DNA from 3 places in the Dehalobacter sp. CP genome. Region 1 is predicted to be linked to each of the others. Evidence: riboswitches for the same ligand, from Rfam matches in the RefSeq annotation. Region 1 holds a riboswitch; each other region holds the start of a gene.
The links. A riboswitch is a leader RNA that binds a small molecule or an ion and turns the genes downstream of it on or off. The one in region 1 is predicted to bind cyclic di-GMP.
Positions count from the first base shown of each region.

Region 1 (3,255 bases):
GCGGGGTCATCGAAGCTGCGCTCCGGACAGCTTATGAGTGGCTGACCGGTGAAGAATTACAGAAAGTTGAGTTCGAGCAGCTCCGGGGAGATGGAGGCTTGCGAAAGGCCACAGTTCAAATCGGCGACAAGATGCTACGGATAGGCATTGCCAGCGGGCTCGGAAACGCCCGGACTCTGCTCGAGGAAATCAGGGACGGTAAGAATCAGTACGAAGCCATTGAAATTATGGCTTGTCCCGGAGGCTGTATTGCCGGAGGTGGGCAGCCCTACCATCACGGCAATTTTGAAATTGTCCGCAAGCGTCAGGAAGCCATCTATCAGGAAGATAAAAATAAAAAGATCAGAAAATCTCATGAGAATTCAGAAATCCAGAAAATTTATCAGGAATATCTGGGACAGCCTTTCAGTGACACTGCCCACAGATTGCTTCATACTCATTTTGAAGAGAGAGAAAGAATCTAATAGTACCGCAGCAAAATATACGCCGAGGCGATCACAATGGATAGAAGCATGAACGGAAATCCGATCAGGAAATATTTTTTGTAGCTGATCGTATAGCCGTTTTTTTCGGCAATCCCTGAGACAATGACGTTGGCCGAGGCACCGACAATGGTGCCGTTTCCGCCCAGGCAGGCGCCCAGAGCCAGAGACCACCACAGCGGCTGGAGTTGTTCCGGTGTCAGCCCACCGAGGACCCCGATTTTTTGAATCAACGGGATCATGGTGGCCACGAATGGAATATTATCGACGAAAGCTGAAAAAATAGCGGAAAGCCAGACAATCAGCATCGCCATGACGACCGGCACACCGCCGGTAAGCCCAAGGCTCCATTCAGCAATCTTGTCCAGGACGCCGACTTCGACCAATCCTCCGACTAAAACGAATAATCCAGTAAAGAAGAAGATCGTCGGCCATTCAATCGCCAGAAATACTTCTTCCGGTTCCTCGTGGCTCAGCACCATGAGCAGCATGCCTCCGGCCAGTGCAATCGTAGCGGTCTCAACATGGATGACGGCGTGCAGCATAAAACCGACAATGGTCAGAGAGAGTACGGCCAGGCTTCTTTTGAGCTGGGCCCAGTCTTTAATATAGTCGTATTCATTTTGCGACAGCAGCAGGGTGATGGATTCCTTGTCGGTCTTTAGCTTTTGGCGATAAAGAAAATAAAAGCCCAATAGGGTAACAGCCAAGATCACAATCGCCACAGGTGCCAGGTTCACCATGAAATCCATAAAAGTAAGCTCTGCCGGTCCGGCAATCATGATATTCGGCGGATCACCGATCAGGGTCGCGGTTCCCCCGATGTTGCTGGCTAGAATCTGGGTAATCAAAAAAGGTATTGGGTTTAATTTCAAGGTTTCAGCAATCACAATGGAAACCGGAACGACCAGCAAAACAGTCGTCACGTTATCCAGAAAAGCCGATAAAACGGCAGTCAGTATAGCCAAAGAGATCAGCAGTCTGATTGGATTGCCTTTGACTTTCTTGGCGACCCAAATAGCCAGAAAGCCGAAGACACCGGAACGTCTGGTCAGATCGACAATGATCATCATGCCGATAAGTAAGCCCAGCGTATTCCAGTCGATGTGTTCCACAGCAGTTTCCTGCGGGAATACACCCAAAAGAATCAGGAGACAGGCACCGAGGGCCGCGGCGACAGCCCGCGGGATTTTCTCCGTTACGATCAGTGCATACGTAGCTACAAAAATAACAAGGGTCAGAATCAAGGTCATGAATCGTACACCTCCATCATTAGTGTGGTCAATTTTTATTGGCCTAACCGGTTAGAATATACAAAATAGTTGAAATAAAAAGAGCAGATCCATAAAAGGAACTGCTCTCCCCTGAGAAGTTCAAAATCCTTGTAGTCTGGCAATCCTGTCAGAATATCCTGGAAATGCATTTGGATTCCATTCATTTTGTATTGCATGCATTTCAAATTCCCTGATTTAGACCCATGACTTTAGCGTCCTTCACTTTCGTGAAGTTTGCCTCAACACATTAAAAACCATATTATATTTTAATTGAAATCTAAAAAATCCTGATCAACCGGATTGTGTCTAGAAAAGAAGTATAGCATCTCCGTTCATATTTTGTAAAGATCAATTCGATCTTCTCAAATAATATTCAAAATTCTCGAGTGCCCAGGCATCATGGTACAAATTCCCTTCCCGGGATGCAGGGTCTAAAAGTGAGGCGCAATAGGCTGTTCTTTTTCCATCGGCTAGCTCTTGAAATACTTCGAGGTATTTCCATTTAGCCTTTTTGGCAAAGCTTTCGTTACTGTTGGCTTGCTTGGCCAGCATAAAGCAGGTCTTTATGCTTCTGTTCAGCGTGCAGAGGTTTTGGGCCTGACACTTGTCACAGCCGATGAACTGGGTCATATCAATTTCCACGGTCGTGACAAAGCCGACTTTGAAAGGTGTATAATGCACAATCCTTGGTGATAATTCAGCATCGCCATACCCGCATTCCTCATTCCAATAACCGATCCGGTCAATGAGCTCGGGCCGTAACCCCTGAAGACATCCCGGAATAAAATCCATGATTACATCAATGCCGGCATTTCTCAGCTGAAGATAGGACAGATCATTCTTGACCTGAGGAATGACGGGAGGGAGAAATCTCGGATAAGGGTTATCCCGCATGATTCCTAAGAGACCCACTTCCGGAAAAGCTTCAAATATTTCCATATACCTGGTCAGCCAGTTTTTGGTCTTGATATAGACATCGCTGTCAATCGTGAAGAAATACTGGTTGGGTTTTCTTTTTCTGAGGTTGTAGTTCAGGACATAGATCGGTCCCCGGTTAACCTTAAAGCGTGTTTTGGATTTAATTCTTTTGTCCTGAAGGCTTTTGATATAATTCCAGGTATTATCTTTGGAGTTGCAGTCGATGATATGCATTTCAAAATCTTCGTCCGAATCCAAAATCTTGTTTAGGTTCTGCATGGTAAGCCCGAGACGATTCAAGGTAACATAGCTGATAAAAGGAGGAGGGGAGCTACTGTCTATCGTGTTCTGTACAGAAGGTTCAATGATTTCTTCCAGGATCCCAGGATCCAGAATCTGTTGAAGGATGGTGGCGTCGTCTAATTCTTCCCAGTCAATGTTTTTTGGAACCGCCTGTTGAGAAATTTCCACAGCAGGAGTGTCAGCGGCTTCCTGAACAGGGAAGGGGCTAACGCGTTTTTGCGGGGCAGAGGTTTGGGCCTGACTAATGGCTTCGATAACAAGCTGTATCGCAGTTTTGA
Region 1 is NZ_CP157399.1:691,101-694,355, forward strand. It holds gene AAH944_RS03490 (NADH-dependent [FeFe] hydrogenase, group A6) at 1-464, shown strand, start outside; gene AAH944_RS03495 (SLC13 family permease) at 461-1,735, opposite strand; cyclic di-GMP riboswitch class I at 1,863-2,005, opposite strand; gene AAH944_RS03500 (glycosyltransferase) at 2,105-3,255, opposite strand, start outside.

Region 2 (3,255 bases), 1.1 Mb from region 1:
TAATGAATTCTCCGATACTGCTAATCTTGTAAATTCGTGAAACAGTAGTTTCAGTGCTTCTGGACGAATTTTGTCTCTCTGTTGGACAAATGCTGAAGCGGTTGCAGTCTCTGACGAATAACCCAGCCAATCATATAATTCTTTTGAAAGGCTATTGCCTCCCATGCCTACAAGCATAAGCAGCATAGTATGCAGTGATAATTTCCGTTCGCGTGAAAAATCTTGCCCTGGTCGTTTCACGCAAGCCGGTAAATCTGCTGTGATTGAGCGTATTGCTTGGTGCAGCGCAGTTCGTACCTGCTCTGGATATGCTTTCTTTTTCATTTTAGAAGGCCTCCTTAAAAATGTCCTCATTTTCAAGGCGAAGCCTTCGATTTTTATTTATTTGTCAAGTGTTTTTTTACAATTGATAAATTTTATATGCCCACCTGTATGTATAAGAAAAACACAACCATCTTAATCTGGATGGTTGTGTTTTTTAGGCCTTAACTTAATGACATTGACTACGAAGGGAGCATATCATTTGCCTGGTGGCTGTCTGTTTTCTTTTTGGGAGGCATTGCATTTTATGCTATTTGAATGATTCTCAGTTATCGAAAATATAAAGTCCTATCTTTTTCCTTGCCCTTTACCGTTATGTCCGTTATTTGAAGAGGTATTCGTGACTGTGTTCTGAATACTTTGAGCATTGACTGTTCCACCACTTTCATCACTTGTGCCATCCACTGTTGTTTCATCCGAAGCAGGCTGGTCATCGGCTATGGCAGTCTGATCGCCAGTAACCGTTACATCCTGATTATCTACAGCCGTTGCATCCTGTTCGTCCCCTGCTTCCAGGCTATCTTCCTGGTCGCTCACGGCTTGGCCCTTATTGGCCTTCTTATATTCTTTTATGTTTTGGGTTTGCTCTTTCAAGACTTCCTTCGTTTCTTTGTTCGTCTCTACTTTGATCTTCTGAACATCTTTCCTGAGCTCCTGCATGTCGTTTTTGTACTGTTCAGCCTGTTCGACTTTTTCCAGGGCAGCGGCAACGGCAGCCTCGTCACCTGAAGCACGGGCTTCACCCAACTCTGCTTTGGCCGCTGCAAATTGCTGCACCGCATCCCCATAGGCTTTTTTGGCAGCCACATAAGCTTTGATCGCAATGGTGTTTTGAACTTCGACTTTAATGATATTCTGCATGATCTCAGCCTGATCTTCTGTCAGATTGCCGCTGATTTTTAAGACGACTTTATCTGCATCGCTTTGAACAAGCTCAATGCTGGCAAGCAGATTGCTGATCACCGTATTCTCTTCTGTGTCAGCTGCGACCGTGTCCTTTTCGGCAGTATCATTTACAGCTGTTTCATCTGTGAAAGTAGTGACGGTCCCATCATCCCCAGTAGCATCTGTAGCCGTCGTGTTCCTACCTTCAGCTGCTTGGGTATCTTCGATCATCTGCTGCACCTGGAAGTTCGCCTTCTTTATTGTATCCGAGTACGCTATCAGAGCCTTTTTCATCAAATCCAACTGGTTTTGTTCGGACATGATTTCCGCCTCGGCCAGCCTTTCATTGGCAAACTCAACGAGCAGTTCCGCTTTTCCTTCATTAGAGAAAGTTACAGCAACCTGGACACTTTCAATCATCTGTTCGATTGAATAGAGCCAGCTGTCCGGTGTTACGCCGGCTTCATCTTCAGCTGAGGCCCGGCCGGTCAAATCCATTGTTGTGGAATCGGTTGTTAGTGTATCTGTTGTTGTATCAGTCGTCGTTGAATCAGTTGTTGTGTCTGTCGTTGGGTCAGTCGTTATTGAATCTGTAGCGGGCTCTATGGCCGTATCAGGAGCACTCGTTGAAACATCCTCGATAACTGTGGTTCCATCCGTGGTTGTTTCAGCAAATACACAAGTTGGAGCGACCGCAATGATTAGCAGGACACAAAGAATTGAAACCAGAATCTTCTTATGGATCATTCTATCTACCCCTTTCGGTAACCCGGCTGTCATAACCTTTCGGTGTTAGACCCGTGGCTTTGCGTCTCCGTCTTTCGACAGATTTGCCATTATCGTTTTGGCTGAAGCCATTATAGTACAGATACTTTTGAAGTTCAATTGTTTTGGGTCTTTTCAGACCAATGGGAGGTAGAAAAGGGACTTTGGTCCTTATCACCGTATGTTTTGGTCGAGCAAGCCCAATCTGCCAGTGGTAAAAAAGGTCTTTCCGTTCACCTAAGTAATCGGTCTTTCTCGTAATATTGTTAGAGAACTGCAGCGCCCATTGGTCACAAAGCAGAATTTACGATAAGCCCAAGTTTAGCCCATTCATATGCTCTATACGCTACAGCAAGCGTGTTTTTTGCAGTCTCAATAGCTGTCTGCTGGCTAATAAAAGTGCACTTCGTTGATTCGAATTGTACCAGTGAAATCTTCCCTAACTTATAACTTAATTGTGCAGTCTTATATTCGCTCTCTACAGCTAAAAGTTTTCTCTGCTCTATGTCAAGTATTCTTTGCTTATCCAGCACAGTTTGATAAGCCTGGTAAAAACTATTCTTAAACTTTCTTTGAGAATCATCTGAGCTAGAGTCTATCTGAATATCATAACTTTTGGTCTTGGCTATAAGATAATCGGCATCAGGATCAATAGCAAGCATTTGAGCTGCTGTAACTTCAGGTACCTTTTTGACTGTTAATTCTGTATTATTATCCTGTGCCAAACTCACATTTAACTGCTGAATCGTTGCTTTTTGGGAAACATTAATCCTTTGAATATTCATTTCAAGCTCGGACAACGTGTTTTCCGCCTTAGCCACGTCTAATTCCGTGGCCATACCGAGGTCTTTTTGAATCTTAATAATCTTGACCTGTCGTTCGGCCAATGATTGTTTTGCCTTTGAATCTTCTAACTGAGTAATGAGAGTATTATATGATATATAAAGGTTTTCGACACCCCAAATCAGCGAATTATTCCCTTTTTGAATATTGACTATCGTATTAATACTATCCCCACTTTCATAGGAGGCTTTTTGCATTAAAAGTAAATTTTTCTGAGCATTTAGTAAATATGCGATCGCTGCCTCATCTTTAGGGTTAGTACCATCACCGGTACCAAAGGCAATGTTCTTGGCATTCCATTCGGACAAATAGTCGTTAGCCACTGTAATCCCCTTGTTCTTGCCGTCATAAGAATCACTGAAGCTTTTCATATTTCCTTTAATTACTGGGTTTCTTGCTAGCATGAGATCTTCTATCTCGTTGAACTCAAGTGTATTAATA
Region 2 is NZ_CP157399.1:2,575,144-2,578,398, forward strand. It holds gene AAH944_RS12835 (transposase) at 1-324, opposite strand, end outside; gene AAH944_RS12840 (DUF5667 domain-containing protein) at 610-1,953, opposite strand; cyclic di-GMP riboswitch class I at 1,967-2,051, opposite strand; gene AAH944_RS12845 (TolC family protein) at 2,262-3,255, opposite strand, start outside.
Region 2: it holds a riboswitch for cyclic di-GMP, as region 1 does, so the genes downstream of both, AAH944_RS12840 (DUF5667 domain-containing protein) here and AAH944_RS03495 (SLC13 family permease) in region 1, are expected to answer to the same signal.

Region 3 (3,255 bases), 1.1 Mb from region 1:
TTTTTGGGAGGCATTGCATTTTATGCAATTTGAATGATTCTCAGTTATTGAAAATATAAAGTCCTATCTTTTTCCTTGCCCTTTACCGTTATGTCCGTTATTTGGAGGGGTATTCGTGACTGTGTTCTGAATACTTTGAGCATCGACGGTTCCACCACTTTCATCACTTGTGCCATCCACTGTTGTTTCATCCGAAGTAGACTGGCCATCGACTGTGGCAGTCTGATCGCCAGTATCCGTTACATCCTGATTATCTACAGCCGTTGCATCCTGTTCGTCCCCTGCTTCCAGGCTATCTTCCTGGTCGCTCACGGCTTGGCCCTTATTGGCCTTCTTATATTCTTTTATGTTTTGGGTTTGCTCTTTCAAGACTTCCTTCGTTTCTTTGTTCGTCTCTACTTTGATTTTCTGAATATCTTTCCTGAGCTCCTGCATGTCGTTTTTGTACTGTTCAGCCTGTTCGACTTTTTCCAGGGCAGCGGCAACGGCAGCCTCGTCACCTGAAGCACGGGCTTCACCCAACTCTGCTTTGGCCGCTGCAAATTGCTGCACTGCATCCCCATAGGCTTTTTTGGCAGCCACATAAGCTTTGATCGCAATGGTGTTTTGAACTTCGGCTTTAATGATATTCTGCATGATCTCAGCCTGATCTTCTGTCAGATTGCCGCTGATTTTTAAGACGACTTTATCTGCATCGCTTTGAACAAGCTCAATGCTGGCAAGCAGATTGCTGATCACCGTATTCTCTTCTGTGTCAGTTGCTGCCGTGTCCTCTGCGACTGTTTCATCTGTGGAAGTCGTGACGGCCCCATCATCCGCAGCAGAATCTGTAGCCGTCGTATCCGTACCTTCAGCTGCTTCGTTGTCTTCGATCATCTGCTGTACCTGGAAGTTGGCTTTCTTTATCGTATCCGAGTACACTTTCAGAGCCTGTTCCATCAAATCCAACTGGTTTTGTTCGGACATGATTTCCGCTTCGGCGAGCCGTTCATTGGCAAACTCAACGAGCAGTTCCGCTTTTCCTTCATCAGAGAAAGTTACAGCAACCTGAACACTTTCAATCATCTGTTCGATTGAATAGAGCCAGCTGTCCGGCGTTACACCGGCTTCATCTTCAGCTGAGGCCTGGCCGGTCGAATCCATTGTTGTGGAATCGGTTGTTACTGCATCTGTTGTTGTGTCTGTCGTTGGGTCAGTCGTTGTTGAATCTGTAGCGGGATCTGTGGTCGTATCAGGAGTACTCGTTGAAACATCCTCGGTTACTGTGGTTCCATCCGTGGTTGTTTCAGCAAATACACAGGTTGGCGCGACCGCAATGATTAACAGGACACAAAGAATTGAAACGAGAATCTTCTTATGGATCATTCTATCTACCCCTTTCGGTAACCCGGCTGTCATAACCTTTCGGTGTTAGACCCGTGGCTTTGCGTCTCCGTCTTTCGACGGATTTGCCATTATCGTTTTGGCTGAGGCCATTATATTCCAGAATACTTTGAAAATCAAGGTTTTCGGACTTATTCCAGACCATTGGGGTATAAAAAATGAGACTTTTGTCCCATAAAAATTAATTTTAAATTTACTTTATGTTGAAATTATATAAAATATTCGCATGTTAAATAATTAAAAAGTAAGCGTAAACTCTAGTGGCGTAAAAAAGAGCTCACTGTAAACCAGCAGGCCCGAATCATATTAAAATCATTGTAAGCGTCTAATAAGAATGTGTATGAAAACTCTCTTAGATCCGTGAGAAAATCCTCTAAATTAGAGTTTCTCAAGTTTACTCAAAAAACTCTAAGGAGGATTAAAGTGGATTTCAGCGTTATTTGTCTCATTTTTCTGTTACTCTTTCATAACAAGATTATCATGAAACAGCCATTTATCCGACGCTCTCCAGGGTCAGCATCATTGTATTTCTTTTCAATGTGGAACAGGTAATCGCAGTACTCCTGTCCCTTGAAGTAAACGGTCTTCTTTTGCTCCTCCGGGCTTAAGGCCTTAATCGCATCCGTAAATTTTCTCTTCATGTGAGCTAGGCATCCTACCACTGTGATCCCAGGGTCTAAACTATGGTAAACTTGATACCCATGGGGGCGTAACTTCATGTTTCGGTTACGTCCCCTCTCTTTTCTTATAATGTTTGTCAAATCTAGATCAACTTGTGAGGATGATATCAATCATGAACCTGTCCCCTCGGGTGCCTCTCGGGTGCCCCTGTTATGTACTTTATGTTTTATTTATCCCATCGTTTTTTTCAATAAGTACCTAGTAGATTAATTACATTTGTACATTTTATGACTTTTTCTATCATATTATTTGGAGGAATATTGTCACACACAGAGAATTAGAAAGTGATAAGGATTAGAATGGGAAATAATAACTTGTATAGCGATAATTCTATATTATATGAAGGAGATTTGGCAGTGAAATATCTAGAATATCTACATCTAAGGAAAAAAGTACTTTCTACATTTCTTATAATAGGCTTTTTTGTTCTGATGCTAATCATTCTGCCTAGTCCGAACATTGCTAGGGCTGATGAAAATCGGCTAGCGGGTACGGATCGCTACCAAACAGCTGTGGCCATCTCGCAGGAAGGATGGAAAAAATCCGATTATGTGGTTCTAGTCGAAGGAGACGCGTTGGCTGATGCACTCTGTACAGGTCCTTTAGCCAAAAAATACGATGCCCCCATCCTATTCACAGAAAAAAATACTATCAATAGATATACCCAAAACGAAATACAACGATTAGGAGCAACCAAGGCGATCCTCGTAGGCGGATACGAGGCAATCTCCGCCGATGTAGAGCAAACCCTGAAAACAATTGGTATAAAAACCACTGACCGGATCTATGGTTCGGACAGATATGTGACTTCTGTCGAAATTGCGAAGAGACTTGGCACCAAAGAGGTCGCACTAGTTAGCGGAGTAAACTTCGCGGATGCACTGTCTATCTCCGCAGTGGCCGCCGCTAAAGGGTACTCCATCCTGCTTACGCCAGCGGATAACTTGCCTGAGGTGGTAAAAATGCACTTGAGTAATTATAAAATAACTCGCACCTATATTATCGGCGGCACGGGAGTCGTCGGCAAAAATATTGAGGATCAAGCCCCTTCTCCCCTCAGACTGGCAGGCAACGACCGCTATGCTACGAACCGCGCAGTTCTTGATAAATTCTCCAAAGACCTCGACTTTAATATAATATATCTCGCTAGCGCGGAAAACAAAGCAGGCTTAACGAACTCACTTGCAGGGA
Region 3 is NZ_CP157399.1:2,565,739-2,568,993, forward strand. It holds gene AAH944_RS12785 (DUF5667 domain-containing protein) at 64-1,365, opposite strand; cyclic di-GMP riboswitch class I at 1,379-1,463, opposite strand; gene AAH944_RS12790 (IS66 family transposase) at 1,848-2,102, opposite strand; gene AAH944_RS12795 (cell wall-binding repeat-containing protein) at 2,421-3,255, shown strand, end outside.
Region 3: it holds a riboswitch for cyclic di-GMP, as region 1 does, so the genes downstream of both, AAH944_RS12785 (DUF5667 domain-containing protein) here and AAH944_RS03495 (SLC13 family permease) in region 1, are expected to answer to the same signal.